DNA from 2 places in the Paraburkholderia sp. RAU2J genome. Region 2 is predicted to be linked to the other one. Evidence: riboswitches for the same ligand, from Rfam matches in the RefSeq annotation. Region 2 holds a riboswitch; the other holds the start of a gene.
What was found. A riboswitch is a leader RNA that binds a small molecule or an ion and turns the genes downstream of it on or off. The one in region 2 is predicted to bind manganese.
Positions count from the first base shown of each region.

Region 1 (11,340 bases), 780 kb from region 2:
TCAGCTCTTGTTGTCGGACAGCGCGCCGGCGCTGTTCGTGCCGCCGAACAGCTGCGTCAGATATTGCGAGTTGCTGTTCATCGTCGCCATCAGCGTGTTGAGCGCCGTGAACTGCGCGTTGTACATGCTGGTGAGCTGGGTTTGATAGTTCGTCAGCGAGGTCTGTTGTGTCGTGAGGTTCGTCAGGTCCGCGTTGAGTGCGTCAGTGCGCGTCTTGATGACGCCGCCGTCCGACAGGTAGCTGGTGATGTTGCTGTTCAACTGCTCCGCGACACCATTGGTCGAGTTGAAGAGCGACGCCACCGTCGACTGATTGTCCTTCAATGCGCTGTTCAGCGTGTCGTCGTCGACCGTGAGCGAGCCGTCCGCATTCAGTGAGATGCCGATCGAGGCGAGGCTCGTCGTCGTGTTGCCGTCTTTGACGCCGGTCGAGACGATCGAGGCCAACTGATTCTGCACCATGTTCAACGTCGAGTCGCCCAGCAGCACGCCCTGCGATGTCGCGGTCGAACTGTACGCGGTCAACGCGCTCATCGTCGTGACGAGCGTGTTATACAGCGTGACGAACTGGTTGATCGTGTTCGCCTGCGAGGTAGTGTCCTGCGCGACCGTTAGCGTCTGTGGCGTCGAACCGGTCGTATCGACGGAAGCAGCAGTCAGGTTCAGCGTGATGCCGGACAGTGCGGAGGTCACCGTGTTCGTCGAGCTGGTGACGCCGGTGCCGTCGATCGTGAAATAGGCGTCCTGCGCGGCCGTCGTCTGGGTCCAGTAGGCCGTGCTTTTGACGCCCGTTCCCGAGCCGTCGTCGAGCGTCGACTGGTTGGCCGCGAGCTGCGCGCTGGTGGCGCCCGACGTACCGGTCAACGTCGTGCCGTTGTTGCTCGACACGGCGAGATTGTTCAGTGCGTCGCTCGCATTCGAATCGGTGATCTGCACGCTGATCGCGCCTGCGGAGCCTGTCGAGGTCGAGTGCAGCACGAGGTGGGCGCCGTCCGCGCCGTTGACGACGGTAGCGGAAACACCCGGGTTGTTGCTCGCGCTGTTGATGGCCGCGGCGATACCGGAGATCGTGCTGTTCGACTTGTCGAGCGAAATCGTCGTGCTCTTGCCGCCCACGGAGAGCGTCATCGTGCTCGATCCGGAGGCGAGCGGCGTCTTCGCGTCATAGCCGGTCGAGGTCAGCACCTGGGCCGTCGCCACCTGGGCGACGTCAATCGAATACGTGCCGGCCACGGCACCGCTGGCCGCCGTGGCCGTGATGCCGGTTCCGGTGCCGCTCATCGTCGCCGTGAAGTCGTTCAGGGCCGTGCCATCCGAGAGAGAGGTCAGTCCGGCTTGCAGCGCGGAAAGGGCCGCCGAGAGCGTGCCGTAGGCGGAAATCTGGGTATTGTCCGTCGTCTGCTCTGCTGCGAGCGTCGCAGCCTGGCCGGCGATCTTGGAGTTGACGAGCGCCGTCACGAGCGAATTCACGTCCATCGACGAATTGGTCGAACCGCTGATGATTGACTGCGCGGCTGCCTGCATCGCGGCGTTGCTCGCTGCGGTGGTGGCAGCGACAGTACTGGCGATCGAACTTGCGCTCGAGGATACGGTGGACATGGACAGGCTCCGTGTTTCGGCGATGCCGTATGAATCGATTCAGATCTGAAAGCGGTAATCGGGAGGCAGGCCTCCCGATGGTTTTGCGTCCCACGCGCCGGGTGGGGCGGGCGGGACGCGTTGCATTGCTACATGAAGCCGATTACTGCAGGAGCTTCAGGATCTGCTGCGGTTGCGAGTTCGCTTGCGACAGCACCGAGATACCAGCTTGTTGCAGCACTTGCGCCTTGCTCAGGTTAGCCGTTTCTTGTGCGAAGTCGGCGTCCTGGATCGACGATTGGGCCGACGACAGGTCGGTCGACTGAGCCTGCTGCGTCGTGCTGATCGCGGTGAAGCGATTCTGTGCCGCGCCGAGCGTTGCTTGCAGGTTGTTGACCGCACTCAGCGCGTTGTCGATGGTCAGCATTGCTGCCGAAGCGCCGTCCTTGGTCGAGATGTCGATCTGCGAAACCGTGTTCGACGTGGTCAGCTTGTCGATGGTCGTGCCCACTGCGGCTGTAACCTTGTCCGCAGCCACGACATTCGCGTCAGCCGTGACGCCAGCGTCCGTGACCGCTTCGATGTCGGTCACCATCTGCGCACCGGTTTCGCCACTCATCGTGGTATTGCCGTTGGCGTCCGTAGCAGGAGCAGTAGTTGCGGTCGCGAAGATGTTGGTAGCAGCAGTGACATTCAAGGCTTGGCCATTCTGGTCCGTGAGGGTGAAGCCGCCCTTACCGTCGGCAAGCACGTTGATCTGCGTGATAGTAGCGTTGGCGGTGGCAGCAACCGCGAGCGTATCTGAAGGATCGCCCGCTGCAGCCGGGATCGCGCCCGTCGTAGTTGCCGTGTAGTAGGAAATCGTGGATGCGTCGGTGATAGCGTTGCCGTTTTGGTCCGTGTACGAGACCGCGCCCTTGGAGGTATCCCACGAAGCCGTGATCGACGAGATGCCCGGAGCCGCCGCCGCTGTGCCGGTGTTATCCAGCGAGACCGAGAACGAGCCGAGCGTGTTGCCCGCTGCCGGAACGCCGCCGCCAATCGAAGCAGCGGACATCGACTGCGAGAGATTCAGCGAGATCGACTGACCGACGTTTGCGCCGACCTGGAACGACGCACTGCCCAACGAGCCGTCGAGGACGTTCATGCCGTTGTACGTCGTTTGCGATGCGATACGGTTCACTTCCGCGACCTGCTGCGTCACTTCCTGTTGCAGTGCGGCGCGATCGGTATCGGTCATGCTGCCGTTCGACGCTTGCGTCGCGAGCTGGCGGATACGTTGCAGGCTGCTAGTCAGCGACGACAGGCCGCTCGATGCGGTTTGCACCATCGAGACGCCGTCATTCGAGTTCGACACACCTTGATTCAGACCGTTGATCTGGGTCTGCATGATGTTCGAGATTGCCAGACCTGCCGCGTCGTCCGCTGCGCTGTTGATGCGCTTGCCCGACGACAGACGCGTGATTGCTTGCGACAGTGCGCTGCCCGAGCCGGTCAGGTTCTGCTGTGCAACCAGCGAGTTGATGTTGCTGTTAATTCCGAGCATGAAAATTCTCCTGTTGGGGGCCGTCAGCCCGTTACATGCCATATAGATCAAGGCATCAGCGAACGAGGCAGCTATGTTCGTTTGCCGCCCGCCTTGTTTGTGGTAACGGCCCGTCCAGGAAAAACTTTATGGGGACAACACGCATATTCGTCGATTCGGCAGACGAAAACATCCGCATGCCGGATTGAGCAAACAAGTTGCAGATGCAGGCCTCAAGCCGGCCAGATTGCCGCCGTTAACGACCGGTCGAGGCCGCTGACAATCGGCCGCTCCCGGTGGCACCGAGCCTCGATCTGGCCGCACCGACGCTCATCGGATGGAGCACTCGAACCGGCCGACTTGCGTGGCCGCCCGCTCAACGCGTCAGCGTCACCACCAGATAAGTGACGTACAGCACGCCGCATAGAAGCAGCGCCCACACCGGCACACCGCGCTCGCGCACATTGACGCGAAGCCACGCGGCAGCGGCCAGCGTGATAACGATGCCCGTCACCACTTCGATACGCGGCGTCCACGGCGTCAGCAGAATGCCGATTGCGGGCAGCAGCGTCCCCTGAAAGACCATCGCGCCGGTGATGTTGCCAAACGCGAGCGTGTCCTTGCCGCGCCGGATCCACAAGATGCTGTTGACCTTCTCCGGCAGCTCCGTGGCGATCGGAATGATCAGCAGCGACAACAGCAGCGGCGACACGCCCACCGCTTGCGACACACCCCGCACGCCGTGGATGAACCCCTCCGCCCCCCACACCAGCAACGCGACGGCCACGATCAGTTGCAGCATGATGGTCGCGAAATTGGTCGGCATGCCGAGACGCGCCAGCAGCATCTTGCCGGGCGCTTCGGTGCCGTGCCCGGCGTCGACGAGCTGATTCGACGCGCGAAACGTCATCACCACGTAGGTCACGTAGACGCCCACCAGCGCAACACTGAAAAACGCGCGCACGACCATCTGCTCGTGCGGCACGTACATCGCCGCGGCCGCCAGCACGAACGCGCACAGGAAATAGTTGAGGTCCCGCGTGAAGCCGGTGCGCTCGGGCGCGACCCAGCCTTTGACTCCGCGCGCGCCAAGAATGGCGAGCGTCATCAGAAACGTGGACAGTGTGGAGAGCATCAGCGGCGCACCGAGAATCGCGCCGACGCCAATTTCATGGTTGACGGTGTTATCGCTCGTGCCGCCCGCGATGGCAAGCAGCGGCACGAGCGTTTCCGGCAGCGCGGTGCCGACGGCCGCGAACAGCGAGCCAGTCACACCTTCGGAGATTTTCAAACGTTCGCCGAGATGTTCGAGCGCATTGGTGAAGAGTTCGGCTGCCACCAGAATGACGAGCAGCATGATCGCGAGTTCGACAAGCAAACCGGTCATGCAAGGCTCCCGGCGCATGCGTCGAAAGCACGGCTGCTCGCTGGATGATGAGCCGATGCGAAAGCATGCGGGCAGTATGTGGGGATACTTGACGGCAACCTACGGTGATTCACAGGGCAACTCCACGGTCGGACGTATGTGACGAACCAATGACGCACCGCCACCCGTCCGACCAGAACGAGGCAGTACGTCAATGGTCTCGCCAAACCGAACCGGTCGAACGCGCCATGACCCACAGGCCAAGTATGTTGACGCGCTCTCCTTCAAAGGATGAAGGAAGGCTACTCCCCAGTGACCGGGGGATTCTAATCGCAGGCGCCGCTTTCAACAAGCTTGTGCTGACATGTCAGCGGCAGCGACGCGCGTTGGATTTTCGCGTCGTGGATAGGACGGCGGGGATTGCGAATGTGGAAATGCGAGTCGATGGAACTGAGGTCACGCCAGATCGACGACTGCGATATGCGACGAACTCAAGGATGCAGCAGAGACGGGGGGATGAAACGACGAGAAACCAGCGCCGAAATTTCGGCCAGATTTGGTGCGCCCGGCTGGGATCGAACCAGCAACCCCTGCCTTCGGAGGGAGGTAGAACGATCCGAGAGCCATATAAATCAATTACTTAGAAACGGCGCTCGATCAATTTTCCGCGTCCCTCGTCCCTCACGCGTCCTGCGTCTTTTGGGAAATTAGCTCTGAGCCGGATTGCTCAGGCACTTTATTTTACTCGAAGGGACGCAAAGAGGCGGTTTCGCCGCGCTGTATACGTATACAGAGGTTGACTGGGCCGAAGCCTCCTTTTCGAACACTGTAAGATGGACGAAAGCCGCGCGGCTGGACCGGTCGCCCGCTCCAGGTCGCCAGCCAATGTCCGGCCCGCAAACGAAGGAAAAGGCCGCAGCGCCTTTTCAGACGCGCGGCCTTGCTTCGGTACTCAGGTGATGCTGCGAAGCCTGAAGGTCACTTGCAGGCCACAGCACGACGGTATCGGCTTTGCATGGGGTGCGTTGGAGACCGATTCCGAAACAAGGCATCCGTTCGCTTCACCGCTGCGGCGAATTCCTTCCGGCGCTGCTCCTTCTCCAAGCGCTCTGCCGCCTGCTGCTGCTCGAACAAGGTTTTCATAGCACTTTCGAAACTCACGGCTGCGGCCCTCTCTTCAATTGATCCCGCCAGCTGAGCATTGCGCCGCGAACCCGACCAAGATCCACCAATCCCAAGTGCGTCGCTCGCAGCGCGGTTTGGTAATACTGAAAGTCTGTTTCTACTCCGCGATCCACCACGCTCGCCTCCATATCGTGCGTGGTTCCTGTGGACGCCAACGAAAGACCGGTCACTTTGAATTTCGTGATCTCTTCGAGCAACGCGCGGGTCTCAACCGTTACATCGGCAATCACCCATTCACCGTCGAATCGAGCGTTCGATACTCGCCCCTCGATATGGTGCGGCTCGATGACATTCCTGTGGCCTGCGATCAGAGGCAAATTCTCGATGCCGTCCAAGAACTCCACACGCCCGACTTCCTGCGGCGGATAGTAGACGTTGAACATTTGATACGCGTCTTCGCTAGGCCGTCCAATTTCACGCCCGAACGCAGGCATAATGCCAGCCCTGAACAGGCGGCAATTGGTGAATACAACGTTGCCGAGTTCCGTTCTAGTGAAGCTCATAGCCGCGCCCTTCAACCAAGTCTTCGATGAAGTTTTGATGGTCACGTTCCACGCGCATCCGAATGACGTCTGGGTGATCCACGCCCAACTCGCAAGTCTTCTCGCGGATCGCTTCTTCAATGCGCATGATTCGCGCGCCGGTCTTGTCGAAGAAATAATCGGCAGCACCTATAAGCAGCAAGATCATGTTCTTCGCATCGTTCTTGTTGGCGTCAGTGGCATCGGGACTGCGCGCGACCGATACTAAAGCGAGGATCAGTTTGTTTCGGGTGATGTGGCCTGTAATCATTTCAGCCGCCCATAAACGGTGTCAAACTCGTCCACGCGAGCAGCAGAGTCGAAGGTGCCACGGACGTTGCGGGTATCGAACGCCGCCAGCGTGTCGAGCATATACACCCGATAGCGAAAACCTGTTCCGCACATCACCTTCTGCACTTCGCTTTTGGGTCGCGCGGCCTTAACCATCGCGTCTATCGCTTCGCCGCGCTGCTTGATGCTCATGGCGGCCATGCTGCCGAAGAGCGTATCAATCATCGTTGGCTCGTCCAGCTGCTCTAACGCACCGAACAGCCGCTCCATCATAGTTTGGTCAGTCATTTCCGTTTTCCTCTCAATCGGTTAATCAGTTGCCGTGCGGCAATCACGAAAGGGTCGATCATCGCCATTACCCGGAGCGCACCAAGCGCGGCAAACAGAAGGTCGCGAATGTTGTCGCTCGTCTGGGGTTCCATTCAAGCTGCTGCGCCCAGAACTTCGAGTGACATGTCATACGGCAAATCCTTCGCCGCGCGCTCGCAGAACTCAGGGTAGCTGTCACAAATCTCCTTCCGGCATCCGGGGCGCTTGCTGACGATCCTGTTCGTGTGCGCGGCGAGCGAACCAAGGGGCAATTCGCCTGTCGCTTCGAGGAAGTCAAGAACGCTGAGGAAGGCGAGAATGCGAACATCTAGCCGCGCGTCGAAATATGAAAATTGAGCAAGACTGGACGTACTCCGACCGTTGCGACCGGAGAAGGCGATTGAGAATGGAAGCACCACAGTTTCCGCGCCAACAACGAAGCAACCGGAGTACATGACGAGTCCGCAGCGAGGGTCGCCCGGTCTGCGATTGAAATTGGATACGATACGAATTTCATCGAAGTTGGGGTTGAATTTTTTAAGCGGGCTGGCGATACGGAAAAGTTTCGCAGCAAGGAAAGATTCAAAGATGTTCATCATAGGTCTCGAAGGTCAATAAAAAAATCGAAGGTATAGAGCCGCCCCAATTGGCTCACATTGAGGCGCGGCTCTGTGCGCTACTTACTCAGCCGCGCGGCGTGAACTTTGACTCGCCCTCGCGACCAAGCGCGAACAGGTCGTCAGCGGTCGCAGGGCGCTCTTCCATGCCGAACTTGGCGCGAACAATGTCGCCTGCATCGCCGATTGCCTCAGCCGTACGAAGCCGCGAGAGTTTCGCGCGAGCCGCTGCAACACGTGCGGCGTCTTCAGCGGTCAGAATCGGGCGGCCCGCGTCGAATCCAGCAAGCCCTTTCTCTTTGGCGATTCGCTTGTTGATTTCGATGCGTGCGGCGCGGAGACTATTGCCGGTCGTCGGCTCTGCCGCTGCCGCATCAATTCCAGCCAGCCCTTCCTCTTTGGCAATGCGCTTGTTGATTTCGTCGCGTTCTTCTTCGCTTCCTGCCACTTCGTTACGCGCGGCGCTGAGGCCGTTGCCGCCTGCCGTGGGCGCGGCTTTAGCAGCAGAGGCAGTGGGAATCTCGATGCCGTGCGCTGTAAGCAGCTTCTCAAATTCCGCCATCAATTCTTTGTTTCCGAGCACTCGCTCTGCCAGCGCCTTCGCTTCGGGAAGGTCGCCATCACGTGCAGCAAGCAGCGCTTTCAATACGTCAGGCGCATCCTGCACCCTTCGCGCCGCGCCTTTCATATCGCCAATTTTCGTTTGCATCCACTTCGGCAGATTCGCCAATCCGGCTTCGGCCTGAGTGCGCGGATTGCGCGGGATACGATCGTGAATCATACGGGTCGTCATTTTTGCTACTCCAGTTTGTGAAGGACTCCGAAGAGTCCGGTTGAGAAATTTACGCCTTGATTGCCGCGTGCTTGCTTCTATCGTACGTTACGGACACACGCGAACGGCGCGCATCGAATCAGCCCTTTGTCCCTGTGGCGCTATTGACGAGCAAATCATTGATGCTCTTCGTCAGCTGGTGGTTGACTTCGGCAGCGACCGCCTTTGGATCGGTCGCGCCATTGACGTTGATGATAATAGGTCGCTCGTCCACCGTTCGCGTACGCTCGCCAGCCGGTTGCGCGCCTACCACGCCTGACGAGTACTGCCGCATCAGGTCCAGGCCGCGCGACTGGTCACGGAGTTCCATCTGCAACTTGGCGTAGTTCTGCGCCGGAAGACCGCCCACGGATAGCTGTTGCTTGAGTCCGTAGATGTGGTTTTCGATACCGGCCTGCATCTGCTGAGACGCCGACGCGGCATCATCTCTATGCACGCCGCCGCGCTGGATTTGGGCCAGCGGGACGTTCAAATAAGACGCGATGGCCTGCTGTACTTGGCGCACCTGCATCTTCTGCTTGCTCTCGCCTATCCCAGCGCCGCCAGTGCCGAGTACCTTTTGGACATACATAGGGTCGCTGTTCCCGTTGTACCCGCGAAGGGCGGCAGCTACATCGCCGTTGTTCCGCTTCAGGAACCCCGAATAAATCCGCGCGCCAGTGTCGATGTTGGTCGCCGGGTCGCGGTAGTCCTTCAGCCCGTAAGCCTTCTGATTGCCGCGCGTGATCTGCATTAAGCCGCCTGCACCGGTCGGACTGACGGCCAACGGGTTCATGGTCGATTCAACCTGTGCCATACGCTTGAGCAAACCAACGCTCACGCCGTACTTCTTCCCGGCAGCTTGAAAGTACTCGTCGTATGCAGTCGGTCCCACCTGCGACACCGATCCGCTGGCCGCTGACGATCCGGGCAACCCGCCAGCCTTTCCGATCTCACCAGCCCAAGCCGCCCACGCCTGCTGAATGTTCACGGCAGAAGAGAACGACTGGACCGCGCCAGCGAACATGTTGATTGCGAGCGCCATTTGATTGGCGGTCTGAATTCCTTGCTTGCTGGTCTCGTCCATCTTATCGACAGCAGTGTCGCGCTTATCGGCGGCCTTCTTATCGGCTTGGCCCTTCTGCTGTTTGTGCGGGTTTGACCTGTTCGGGTCATTATTCAAAGCATTATGCGCACCCTGATAATCGGCGTCAGGAATTCCATTCAGGCGTCTCCACCATCCAATAAAGCCGCCGCCCTTTTCCGGGTGAGCCTTTGCATCGCTTGTTGTGGCGGCGATGCTTCCTACCGGTCCGGTCTTTTTGAAGTCGTGAACTGCGTTTGGAATTGCCTGTGTCAGCTTCTCCATAATCTTGACGAGTTCTGTCAGGAACGGCAGGAGCGGTTCCGCGAGTTCGTTGGATACTTCAGTGAACTTCTCCTTAAGCTGGCTGAGCTCATCATTGAACTTCGACAGGCTTTGTTCAGCTTGCTCGCGCTTCTCGATTTCCTCACCGGTCATTTCGGTGATCTTACCAATCGACGGTCCCAGCTTCTGCACGGTCAGCAGCCAGTCTTGGCTGAGTCCGGTCGCCTTGGCGATGCCTTGAACGTCGCCTTTCGACTTCCCTTGCAAGCCGCGAGCGAGTTGAGTCAGTTCTGTGTTCAGGCCGGTCGGAGTCTGGCCGCGCTCGCCGACATCAACACCCAGATAGTTGCGCATGATTCGCGCTTCACGGCCCAGCCGCGAAGGGTCCGCGTAGGCGGCGTTGGCCATCCCGGCAAACGTCTTGATTCCGTCTGCGGCCTGATCGCGCGAGATGTAGCCGCCAGAGCCTTTGACGAACTTGCGTTGATATTCCTCCATCCGAAGCCCGCTAACCCCAAGCTGCATGCCTTCGGAGCGTTGCTGGTTGTACTGCTCGCGTAGTTGCATCACGGCCTTAACGCCCAGCGCCAACGCGCCCAGCGCGGCAGTAGCGCCCACGAACTCCACACCCATCGCACGGACGGCGCTGGACACCGCGTTGAGACCGGGCACGAGCTTGCCAAGTTCGCCTGCTGCGTCCGCTGCGAATTGTCTGGCCTCACCGCCACTTTTCTTTGAAGCCGCGCCAACGCCGTTCATCTTCTCTTGGAGCTTCTCTAATTTCGCTACACTGTCCTTTAATTCCACAGTGTACTGAAGCACAAATTTATCAAGGTCGTCTGCCATTACTTGCTCTCTGCCTGCTTCGTCAGACGGTTGACCTTTGCCGCTGCTGAATCGATCACTTCGGACTTTTGCATAGCGCCTTTGAACACGTAGCGCGCGCCGGTCGGGCCGTTCGTGTAATGCGCCGCGCCAGCAGCTACCATCGCTGCGCCCAACTCCGCGTTCGTGATGACGTTCGTATAGCCGCTGTCGATTGCGGCCTTGCGGATTGCCGCGCCGTCCACCGTGATTTCGCCTGTGGCTCGCGCACGAAGAGTGGGAGCGTCGGCAAGGATCGCAGGCATGCGTTTAATGAGTTCATTGCTCATGTCATTGGCCTCCCGTTCCGTTACCAACGAGAGCCTTGCGCGCTGCCTTCTCGCGGCTCGTTCGACGCTCTTTAACGAACTCGGCAAATGCCGCGTCGTCACGGTTCGCGGTGGTAGCAACCGGCTCGTCGGTCCACGCTGCTTTCATCCCAACGCGGAATGCCATCGCGTGCGACTGCGTAAAATGCGATGCCTCGTCGCAACGGGCGGCGAGTTCTTTGGCGATACGGTCTGCGCCCAGCACTTCAACCGCGTCACCCGCTGATGTCTGATACAAGCGCGTGCGCTCGAAGTGCTTGGCCGCGAGAACGACCGCATCAGGGTGCCCGAATAGCTGTGTTCCGAATGCGGCGATGAACGATGACATCGAGTCGTGCCCGGTTACGCGCAGGGTGGCGTAGAGTTTGATGTTTACGCTGCCGCAGATTTGTCGAACGAGAAAAGGCATAGCAAAGTCTTTCGCTACAAGATCAACTTCGCTGTTAGTCCGGTGATAAATCTTGGTGTCCATGTATTGATAACCTGATTTGATGAGCGTGAATCGGAGATAAACGAAACGGCGTTATAGAATTATCGTTTGCATATAGTGTTCGAATACACGCAGCGTGTTAGGT
Region 1 covers NZ_RBXG01000001.1:1,234,105-1,245,444, forward strand. Annotated here, with positions in the region: gene fliD (flagellar filament capping protein FliD) at 1-1,599, opposite strand; gene B0G69_RS05850 (flagellin) at 1,742-3,124, opposite strand; gene B0G69_RS05855 (sodium:calcium antiporter) at 3,480-4,490, opposite strand; yybP-ykoY riboswitch at 4,621-4,792, opposite strand; gene B0G69_RS05860 (DUF2213 domain-containing protein) at 5,627-6,157, opposite strand; gene B0G69_RS05865 (hypothetical protein) at 6,144-6,446, opposite strand; gene B0G69_RS05870 (hypothetical protein) at 6,443-6,754, opposite strand; gene B0G69_RS40955 (hypothetical protein) at 6,751-6,888, opposite strand; gene B0G69_RS05875 (hypothetical protein) at 6,889-7,374, opposite strand; gene B0G69_RS05880 (hypothetical protein) at 7,460-8,122, opposite strand; gene B0G69_RS05885 (lytic transglycosylase domain-containing protein) at 8,304-10,418, opposite strand; gene B0G69_RS05890 (hypothetical protein) at 10,418-10,726, opposite strand; gene B0G69_RS05895 (hypothetical protein) at 10,728-11,237, opposite strand.
Region 1: another riboswitch for manganese. It lies ahead of B0G69_RS05855 (sodium:calcium antiporter); the one in region 2 lies ahead of B0G69_RS02100 (TMEM165/GDT1 family protein).

Region 2 (11,340 bases):
CAGCGCCGACAGGTCACCGCCGAGCATCGCGCGCATCATCTTCGAGACCTGCGCGACGCCGCGCGTGCCTTGCGCGCCGTGGGCGTTCACACGCCGACCGGTGGCGTCGATCTGCACGACGCCCGCGTCGGTGATCACATAGGCGGCCTTATACGGCGTGTCGATCTGCCAGAGCACGCCGCGCTCGCGCAGGAACAGCAGCGAGCCGTTGCTGACGAGCGGCTGTTTCATTGCGGCCAGTGTCTGCGTCTGCGTGAACTGCGCGCGCACCCCCTTGGCCTGGGCGAGGTGCGCGGCGATCTGCGAAACGAGCGCGGGGTTGCCGGCGGGTGCGGTGGCTGCCGCCGTTGCCGCCGTTGCGCTCACGGCTGGTGCCGGCCATGCCGTCACGCCAACCACGCCGATCAGGCTCGACATGCTCACCGCGCTCACCATCAGCGCACGCAATGTCATCGTCCCCATACTCGCTCCAGCTTGTCGAACACGACCGGTGGCGAGACGAACTGCAACTCCTGGGTCGCGGCATCGACCGCGACCTGGATCGTATAGCCCTTCGTCAGTCGCGTGCCGGATTCGCAATCGACGATTTCATAGCCTATTTTCAGACGATTTTCGTGTTCGAGCAGTTGCGTGCGCACATCGAGCTTCTGACCGTAGACGGCCGGGCGCACGTACTTCAGATGCGCCTCGACGATCGGCCACAGATAGCCCGACGCCTGCATCTCGCGGTAGTCGTAGTCGAACGCGCGCAGCAGCGCTGCACGGCCGATCTCGAAGTACTTCAGATAGTTGCCGTGCCAGCACACGTTCATCGCGTCGACGTCGTGAAACGCCACTTCGACCGTCGCGCTCGCGCTCAGCACTTTCGGCGTTGCGCTCATGCATTCGCTCCCTGACGATAGTCGTCGAGCAGCTCGCAGGCGGCGATGCGCGCGGTCAATGCGCGCAGCTCGCTCTCCAGCGCCCGGTCCTCGGCGACGAACGGCGACACCGCGCCCACCTCGTCGATAAACCGCCGCAGCGGCGCAGGCACCGGCGTCGCGCCGTCGATCCGCAACCGCAGCCGCGCGGCCTGCACCGTCGCGAGCGTATGCGCGGCGGCCACCTGTTCAGTCAACTCCAGCACGCGTAAACAGTCGCGTGCGGCGATCGTGCCCATGCTGACCTTGTCCTGATTGTGCGACTCGGTCGAGCGCGAAAAGACGCTCGCGGGCATCGTGTTCTTCAACGCTTCCGCAGTCCATGCCGACGACGAAATCTGCACGGCCTTGAAGCCGTGATTGATCGCGGCGCGCGCGGCCTCGGCGCCCGACAGATTGCGCGGCAAGCCGTTGTTGAAATTCACGTCGACCAGCAGCGCGAGTTGCCGGTCCATCAGATCGGCGAGATTCGCGAGCGCGACCTTCAGCGCATCCATCGCGAACGCGATATGCCCGCCGTAGAAGTTACCGCCGTGCAGCACGCGCCCGTTGTCGGGATCGATCAGCGGATTGTCGTTGGCGCTGTTCAATTCGTTCTCGACGTCGCGGCGCACCCACGTCAGCGCATCACGCGCGACGCCGATCACGTGCGGCGCGCAACGAATCGAATACCGGTCCTGCAGACGATGCCCCGGCGTATCGTCGCGGCCCCTCAGATCGTCGCGAATCCATGCGGCTGCTTCGGCCTGGCCCGCGTGCGGCTTCACCTCGAACAGCGTCGCGTCGAAATGCGCGGCGCGGCCGTCGAGCGCGACGGTCGAGAGCGCCGTCAAACGCGCGACGAGCCGCGTCAGATGATTCGCGCGGACAAACGCGAGACAGGCGAGGCCTGTCATCACCGCCGTGCCGTTCATCAGCGCGAGGCCTTCTTTCGGTGCGAGCGTGAGCGGCGCGAGGCCGAGTTCGGTCCATACGTCACGCGCATCGCGCAGCGCGCCGTCGAACTGCACGTCGCGTTCGCCGGCAAGTGCCGCCGCCACATACGACAGCGGCGTCAGATCGCCGCTCGCGCCAACCGAGCCTTCGGCCGGAATGCGCGGCAACACGCGATGATTGATCAGATCGGCAAGGCGTTCGAGCAACACCGGACGCACGCCGGAAAAACCATACGCGAGCGAGTTCAGGCGCGCGGCGATCACCGCGAGCGTTTGTGCGTCGTCGAGATACTGGCCCATACCGCAGCCGTGATAACGCATCAGTTGCAGCGGCAACGCTTCGACCAGTTCCATCGGCACGTCGACCACGCAGGCGTCGCCGTAACCGGTGTTCACGCCGTAGACGGTCGCGCCCGCGGCCAGATGGCGGCGCAGAAAATCCGCGCCGCGCTGGATACGCGCGCGCCATGCCGGGTCCGCGCTTAGCGCGACCGGTGCGCGCTGCCGCGCTATCGCGACGACCTCTTCGATCGTCAGTTGGCGCGCGCCGATCACGACCGCCGCGGCGGGTCGATTCACCCCGGCTTGCGTGTTCGTGCCGGCTTCGCTCAGATCATGTTCGGCCATTCGCGCCTCGCTTGGGGCTGGCCCAGAAATCGAAGAAGTTGAACCATTGATAGGGAGCCTTGCGGCAATAATGTTCGAGACGTGCCGCGTAACGCTGCGCCCACGTGGCGAGATGCTGCGCGCGTTCGCGGCGCGGCAATTCGATGCGTTCGGCGAACGGCTCGAAATACAGACGATAACCGTCGTGCTCTTTCAGGCAAAAGAACAGGTAGACCGGGCAGCCGAGCGCGTGCGCGAGCACATACGGACCTTGCGCGAACGGCGCGCTCGCGCCGAGAAACCGCGCATCGGTGGTACGGCCCGCTTCGTGCGCGGGCACGCGGTCGCCGACGATCACCAGCAGCTCGCCGGCATCGACGCGCTGCTGCATCAGCATCGCGGTCTCGGGACCGAAGTCGCGGACTTCGAGCAGATGCCGCGAGAACTCGCTATTGGCCGACGCCAGCACGCTATTGAAGCGGCGCGCGTGCTCCGTGTAGACCACGGCGGTGACCTTCGCGTGAGCACCGTGTGCGGCGAGCGCGCGGGTCATCTCCAGGTTGCCGAGATGCGCGCCGATGACGAGTGCGCCCTTGCCGCTCGCCACCAATGCTTCGAACGCCGAACGATCTTCGAACGTCACGTCCGAGTCATCGAAGCGGCCGGACCACGCGGCGAGTTTGTCGAAACCCGACTGCGCGAACGCCAGCATGTGGCGATACGCGGACAACCAGCCCGGGCGCGGCGTTTCGTCTTGCGGCGCGGCCGCGCCGAGATGCCTGAAGTAAGTGCCCGACGCCTCGCGCGCGGCGCGTCCCGTCAGCAGGAAGTACGCGACGACCGGATGCAGCCAGAGCCCGGTGAAACGGCGGCCGAACAGCTTGCAACTGAGCGCGAGCAAGGCCATGCCGAGGTGGCTGCCGCGTTCGGCGATCCGCCACCAGGCCTCGTCATCCGGTTCATCGCGTTGTTGTGCTTCGCTCGGCGCATCCAGGGGCGCGGCGCGGCGCGGCATCAGCTTGTGCGCAAGCAGCATCGGCAGACGCCACAGCATGCCGAACACGAGCCGCGTGTGGCTGCGGCTGATGCGCACGTTGTCCCACAGCACGTCGAAATGCGACACGCCGTCGGCGGCATAGGTGACGCGCGTCGGAATCGATCGGAACGCCGCGCGCCGCCAATGCAGGCGCACGAGGATCTCGATGTCGAAGTCCATGCGCGTGGGCAACGGCACACTGTCGATCAGCTCGCATGCGAGCGCCAGCGGATAGAGACGGAAGCCGCACATCGAGTCGCGGATCGTCAGCGACAGCGTTTCGATCCACACCCACACGTGCGTCAGATAGCGGCCATAGAGGCGCGCTTTCGGCACGCTCTCGTCGTAGACCGGGCGGCCGAGAATCACCGCGCGAGGCTCGGCGCGCGCGGCGTCGATGAAACGCGGCACGTCGGTCGCATCGTGCTGGCCGTCGGCGTCGATCTGCAATGCGTGGGTGTACCCTGCCTCGCGCGCGGCGCGCAGCCCCGCCATCACCGCCGCGCCCTTGCCGCCGTTGACAGGCAGCCGCAACAGCGCGAGTTGCCCTGCGTACTGTTGCGCGAGCGCGGCGAGCACCTGCTGGGTCGCGTCGTCGCTGCCGTCGTCGACGACGAAGATCGGCAGGCGATGCACCGCGAGATGCGCGACGCTCGCGCCGATCGCGTCCTTGTGGTTGTAAATCGGAATGACGACGCAGGGAGCGAACTTCATCACCCGGGCTCCCGATAGACGATCACGCCCGACGCGCATTCACGGCCGTCCAGCCGGTACGCGAACTGCACGCGCCGGCGTGCGGCGTCGTGGGCCAGCGTGAGCTTGAGCACCGCGCCCGGCGAAACCGGCGCCATGAACTTGAGCCGATCGATCGACGCCACCGCACGCACGGCCGGCAGATGATCGGCGGCAAGGCGAACCGCCCAGTCGACCTGAACCACGCCGGGCAGAATTGGCAGCCCCGGGAAATGGCCGGCGAAATGCACGAGCGTGGGCGGCACGCGCAGTTCGTAGTGCAGCGTGTCGCCGCTGTGCGCCTGGGTCAGCGCTTCGGCCAGCACTTCGATACCTTCGGCGCGCGCGCCGAAAGCGGCCGCCACCGCGCTGACCGGCAGCTTGCCGCGCGCGTCGAACGGCAAGCTCAGCCGGAAACGCCAATGACGCGGCAGCACCACCACGTCGACATAACCGGCGAGATGCCGGCGCAAGGTTCGCGCGAGCAGCACGCGGCCTTCGTCGCGCAAGGCTACGCTGCCCGCTTCGGTCAGTGCGACCAGCGCGCCGACGCGTTCGCGCGACGCGCCGGCCAGCGGCACGAGCGCCGCTTGCGCGACATACGGATGCAGCGCGAGACGCGCTTCCAGCTCGGGCAGCGACACGCGTTTGCCGTCCAGCTTCAGCACACGGTCGAGCCGGCCCTGCAGACGGAAGCGGCCGTGCTCGTCGCAGGCGATCTGATCGTCGGTGCGGTGCCAGCCGGAGTGACCGAGATGCGGCGAGCGCACGTTCAACGCGCCGTCTTCATCGCGGCGAATTTCGATGCCGCTCACCGGTTGCCACGCATCGGTCCGATCCTGACGCCGCCACGCGATGCCGCCCGTCTCCGTGCTGCCGTAGATTTCGAGCGGCGCAGCGCCGTAAGCCGCGGCGTAGGGCTGCGCGGCATCGAGCGCGAGCGGGCCGCCCGACGAAAAGAAGGCGCGCGGGGCCGGCAGCAACGACGCGAAGCCGGGCAACGCGGGCCAACGCGACAACTGCGCGGGCGTCGAGACGACCACGGTTGCACCGCATTGCTCGATGCGGCTCTGCAAATGCAGCGGCTCGACGCTGATCGCACGGTCGAACGCGCGGCCGGCCGCCAGCGGCCAGAACACGCGAAACAGCAAACCGTAGATGTGATGATGCGGCACGCTCGCAAGCATCGTCGCGTCGCCGACCAAAGCGCCCCACTGCTGCTCGAGCGTGTGCACTTCGGCGTCGAACTGCGCGAGCGTCTTGCGGATCGGTTTGGGGCTGCCGCTGCTGCCGGACGTGTAGAGCGTCAGCGGAGCTTGTGGGTCGATGCAGTGTCCTGTGCCGACGGTTGCGCTGGCGTCTGCGCCCGCTTGCCGCGCGAACGGCGGCAGATCCGCATCGCTCAGCATGGCATCGTAGGCGTCGGCGAGATCAGCGAGATAGCCGGGCGTCGCGTTGGCCGGAATCACCGGTTCCTTGCCGCACGCGAATAGCGCGAACAACGCACAGGCGAAGTCGAACGGATCGTCGATACACAACGCGTAGCGTTGCGCGGCCTGCGTTTGCACCCGTGCGATCCATGCCGCGACGCGCGCGCGAAATGCCGCGCGATCGAGCACCTCGCCGCCGTCCCGGCACACCGGCGTGTTCCACGAAGCTTCCCCGCAAGCCGAAAGCAGATCATGCAACGCGATCATGCCGCCTCCGAACGCGCGGCTCGCGGCAACACGACCAGATAACGCCAGATGAGTTCGGCCACGAGCAGCACGCCGATCAGTCCATAGGCAATTGCGCCGTTATACAACGACCAGCTCGCGCGGCTCCAGTACAGCGCCGTGTAGGCGGAGAACGCGCCGTTCAGCACGAAGAACGCACACCACACCTGCGTCACGCGCCGCGTGTGATGGACCGCCGCGGGCGGCAGATCGGGATTGCCGAGGCGCGCGAATTTCTCGATCATCGACGGGCCGCGCACGAGCGTCGCACCGAACGCGATCAGCAAACCGAGATTGACGAGCGACGGGTAGAGGCGCAGCAGCAGTTCGCTATCGGTGACGACGATCGCCGCCGACGCGACACTCAGCAAGCCGACCACGCTCCAGTCGAGCGCCGACAGACGCCGCAGCGAAGCGGCGACCGGGCCGCTGCCGGCCCAGCGCTGCAGCCACAGAATCGCCAACAGCATGCCGCCGACGAGGCGCGGCTCGTCCCAGCGCCACGCGCACAGAATCAGCGCGGGATACGCGAGCTTCAACAGCACCTGCACGACGGTCTTGCCCCAATGGCGCTCAGTGCCGGGCGTCGCCACGGCAGCGTCCGGCGGCGCCGCTGCCACCCGCGAGCGCGCGAGCGGCATCAGCCTTGGGCCGCCAGCAGGGATTCGACCGCAGCGATCACGTCGCCGACGGTGCGCACCGATTTGAATTCTTCCGGCTTGATGCGGCGGCCGGTCATTTCCTGCAGTTTGATCGCGAGGTCGACGGCGTCGATGCTGTCGAGATCGAGGTCTTCGAACAGATGCGCGTCGGGCGTCACCCGTTCGGGCTCGATGGCGAAGTTCTCTTTGAAGATCGCGCGGATGCGTTCAAGAATCTCTGCGTCGGACACGGTTTACTCCCCCTTCTTTGCGGTTTCGTTCGCAGCGTGCGCCGCTTCGCGCTGACTCTCGACCAGCGCCGCTAGCGTGCTGATCGAGCGAAAATGTTCGCGCGTGCGTTCGTCGTTGGCCGCGATGGTCAGTTGGTATTGTTTGCGCAGTACGATGCCGATTTCGAGCGCGTCGATCGAATCGAGACCGATGCCGTCGGTGTCGAACAGCGGGGCATCGTCGTCGATATCGGCCGGGCTCAGGTCTTCCAGATCGAGCGCTTCGATCAGAAGCTGTTTAATTTCCAGTTTTAAAGAATCCATAATCGAACAGGTGCCGGGTAATGTGGGCTTCGACGGCGCTCGTCACGCTGCGCGCCGCCAGAGCCGGTGCCGTGTCATGGGCCGCGAACTGCTCGACGCCGAGCGGATCGAGCACGTTCACGCGCATCCGGAACGCGCGCGCGGGCACGTCGTACCAGCGCATCTGCCGGGTGAACGCGGGCGGATCGCAATCCATCAGCACCGGCACGATCGGCGCGCCGACCTTCAGCGCCATGTGCGCGAAGCCGCGCGAAAATGCGTGCAGCCGGTTCGGCGCGGGACTGCGCGTGCCTTCGGGAAAAATAATCATCGTGTAGCCGGCCGCGAGTTGCCGTGCGCCCGCTTCGATCAATTCGGTGGGGTCCGCGTTGCTGACGTATTCCGCCGCGCGCACGATCCCCCAGAAACACGGGTTGCGCCAGTGCGCGTTCTTCACGACGCAGCAGGCGCGCGGCGTGAGCGACAGCAGCACCATCACGTCGAGGTAGGTCGGGTGATTCGCGACCACGATCGCCGGGCCGCCGGCGCGCAGCGCGTCCGATCCCGACACGTCGAGTGCCATCACGCCGATGCGCCGCAACGCAGCGATCAGCGCGCGGAAAAACCAGTGGATCACGCCGCTCACCGCCCGCTGCCGCGACACGCGATGCGGCCACAGCCATGCGAGCGGAAACACCAGCACGGAAAACAGCATGCCGCACACGCCGAATATCACGAAGGCCACGCCGGTCGCGCAAAAACGCCACAGATAATCAAGCCGCGCGGTCATGCCAACTCCAGTGCCAGATGATGCCGGCGCGCTGCCAGCATGCAGGCTGGCCGGTTTCGAGGCAGTGCAGCAACGCCTGGCTTTGGGTCGCGAAGGACGCGGGCGCGGGGGTTGGAGCGATGCCGGTGCTTGCGCCCGCGCCCGGGTCGATGCCGGTTTCGCCGGGTTCGGTTGCGCCGGCTTCGCTTACGCCGCCGAGCCGCCCGGACGTCTGATCACCGGCGGCGCGTGACAGGGAGCACACCATATGCCCGGTCGCCGCCTCGCTGTCGAGCAGAATGGCGAGCGCGCCGCCCTGCACTTCGTCTTCGATCGTGCCGTAGGCGGCGTCGGCCGGTTCGTCGGCGTACACCAGCAAGACCGGCGAGTCGGACTGCGTCGCGTATTGCGCGTGCGCTTCCAGCAGCGCGTAGCCGAGTGTTTGCGCGCCGGCCGAAATCGCGCTGGCCGCCGAGCGGTCGCCGCGCGCGATACCGAACACACCGGTCATGGCGTTCAGCACCGACAGGCTGAAGGCGGTCGGCGAAACCGGTTCGCCAGCGCTGATGCTGCGCAGGATGTCGGTGGTGCGGCGCAATTCGCCATGCCGCGACGCGAACACCACCCGCACCGCGTCCTGCGCGACGCAGTCGTGCGCGACCTTCAGCGCGACTTTCGACAGCGTGCTCAGACGACGCCGCACGATCGGCTCGATAAAGCCAATATCGGGTGCGGCAGATGCGGTGGCCGGCCAGCTAGACCAGCGACCGACCGGAATGGTCCAGTGCAGATCGGGCATATCGGTGCTTGCGCGTTCAAACGGGGGAGAGGCTCAGGCGCCAGACGGAACACAAATCGTCACGGCCTGCACGCGCCGCGCGGATCGGCGATCTCCAGCCGGTGGGCAATTTTCTTATAGGGTCGCGCATTAACGGCACTTGGCCCTAATTGTTAGAGGCCTGTGACGTTTAGTCAGATGAATCGTCCGAGGCGCTCCTGGTCGCCGGAATCATACTGAATATTCTGGATTAAATCAGCCACAAAAGACGTATCCATCTGTATCCGTATCGCCGGTGCGACAGGTGGCTGAACCGCGCCGAACCGCCGGATCGACATTTGCGCTCCGCGCCGCGATCCCGCTGAAAGTCCCTTCCGGTATGTTTCGGTTCGAGCCGGCGGCCCGGTCGAAAACGCGCGATCTGCGCGAATACTTTCATTCGACTTTCTTCAGAGGTGTTTCAGATCCGAACATTTGCACACAGGCCAAGCGTTATGGCGGGCCTGGTATGCGATAAACATCCCGGGCTCAACCCGCTCATCGCCGATCCGCCTGAGCAAACGCCGCGGCCGCCGCGCAGCCCGCTCGCGCAATCAGACACATCCCTGCCTGCTGTACTCCGTCGCTCATTGGGGAGTAGCCGCCCCGCGCCATGTCCGCACCGCTGTACCCGGTGCGTCGAACGTGCGGTTCGCGGGGGCGCCTGTCAACAGACTTGGCCTGCATGGCCATGGCAGCCGTAGCCTCTGGCCTGGCGAGACCGATGATCCAGACGCGCCGCAACAGGGCCCGGCGTGTCGTGGGTCGTGGGTCGTGGGTCGTCGCTCGTTCACATCTCGGCCCGAAAAACCCCACAATCGTGAATCACGCTTTTCTCATTTCGACCGGAGCGGTCGCGCTCGCCGAAATCGGCGACAAGACACAACTGCTCTCGCTCGTGCTCGCGGCCCGCTACCGCAAACCCGTACCGATCATTCTCGGCGTGCTAACCCGCGACCCTCATCAATCACGCGGGTGCGGGTGCGCTCGGTGCCTGGCTCGGCTCGCTGGTGACGCCAACCATCATGCGCTGGGCGCTGGCCGCCTCGTTCATCGCGATGGGCCTGTGGATCCTTGTGCCGGACAAGCTCGACGAGGACGAAGCCAACACGAACCGCACGCACTTCGGTGTCTTCGGCGCGACCGTGGTGGCGTTCTTCATCGCGGAAATGGGCGACAAGACGCAGATTGCGACGGTCGCTCTCGCCGCGCGCTTTCACGATTTCTTCGGCGTGGTGGCAGGCACCACGCTCGGCATGATGATCGCCAACGTGCCGGCGATCCTGCTCGGCGACCGCTTCGCCCACCGCCTGCCGACCGGGCTCGTGCACGGCATCGCGGCAGTGCTGTTCGTGGTGCTGGGGGCGATGGCGTTGTTTGGCGTCGGCGTTGAGGCGGCGCTCGGGCGACGTCTGTGCGGTCTTCGGGCGGCACTGCGCGCTCGGGTGCGTCGCACTAGCGTTGCGCTTCGCTGCATCGGCCAGCCTGTAAAACTCCAGATCGCGTGAGACGTTTTGCTTCTCACGACTGCACAAACAGAACGGCCCGGCAGGGATAACCCGCCGGGCCGCTCTTTTTGCGCTTCAACCTGCGCCACGCTGCCCGTCACCTACTCCGCCGCCTTGGCGCCCGACGCCGGAGCCGGCACCGCGGCCGGCGCGCCGCCGTTCGCGACCACTTCGTTCGCCGGGCCGCCGCCTTGGCCGCGCGGAATCTTCACCGTATGCACAGCGCCATTGCCGAGCGGGAAATCGGCCAGCGCGCTGCGCGCCAGATACGGCATCGCCCTCACCAGCGACGACTCGCCGCCCGAGTTGCGGGCCGTCACGTTGTAGACCTCCTTGCCGGTCGCGCGCTCGGTGATCCGTATGCCCAGCAGATGCGTGAAAATCGGATAGGTCTGGTTCACATATGTGGCCGGATACGGACCCCACGGTCCCCACGGATCGAACGGGCGGCCCCAGTACGGCGACGGCCACGGGTTGTAGTACACCGGTTCAGCAACCGTCACCATGTCCGAGCGGATGCCGTACGAGAGTCCGACCAGATAGCGCGCTTGTGCGCCGTCGACTTCACGGAACGCGTGCGCCGCGAGTTCGCTGGCGACCATGCGCTCGTAGGTGGCGAGTTCGAGATTGCTCTGCTGATCCGGCGCCCGCGTGAACGCGAAGGTGCGGGTGGCGTCGCTGCCGCTCCAGTCGGAGAATGCCGTGACCTGAGTCGTCACGTAGGTCGTGCAGCCGGACAGGAGCACCGCCAGCACGGCCAACAGCAGCGTGGCGCGGCGGGTCCATCGATCGATATTCATGGTCTACCTCGTGAGGCCTTTGAATTGCCCATTATCGCCAGTGATGACCGGCTGCGTCGAACGTGCACGCGGCTTTTTCACGCGCGGGTGCCCGATAAGACGCTGACCCCGCGAGCCGGTAAAAAGTTCGCTCCGCACGATTGCCCGAGGCTTTGTACAATGGCCCGACCAGCCCGGCTTGCGTGCCCTTCGCGCGCCTGACCGCTCGAGTACCAACACTACAGAACGCCATGGCCGATACCGCAACGCCCAATGTGATCCGCCGCGCCGATTACGCGCCGCCCGCCTTCCTGATCGACACCGTCGCGCTGGAGTTCGATCTGGTCCC
Region 2 covers NZ_RBXG01000001.1:453,308-464,647, forward strand. Annotated here, with positions in the region: gene B0G69_RS02050 (outer membrane lipoprotein carrier protein LolA) at 1-462, opposite strand, end outside; gene B0G69_RS02055 (thioesterase family protein) at 450-881, opposite strand; gene B0G69_RS02060 (aromatic amino acid ammonia-lyase) at 878-2,482, opposite strand; gene B0G69_RS02065 (glycosyltransferase family 2 protein) at 2,469-4,211, opposite strand; gene B0G69_RS02070 (AMP-binding protein) at 4,211-5,926, opposite strand; gene B0G69_RS02075 (hypothetical protein) at 5,923-6,585, opposite strand; gene B0G69_RS02080 (acyl carrier protein) at 6,585-6,836, opposite strand; gene B0G69_RS02085 (phosphopantetheine-binding protein) at 6,840-7,139, opposite strand; gene B0G69_RS02090 (lysophospholipid acyltransferase family protein) at 7,114-7,908, opposite strand; gene B0G69_RS02095 (beta-ketoacyl synthase chain length factor) at 7,892-8,686, opposite strand; yybP-ykoY riboswitch at 9,285-9,441, shown strand; partial or broken gene B0G69_RS02100 (TMEM165/GDT1 family protein) at 9,525-10,095, shown strand; gene B0G69_RS02105 (DUF4136 domain-containing protein) at 10,314-11,012, opposite strand; gene pepN (aminopeptidase N) at 11,243-11,340, shown strand, end outside.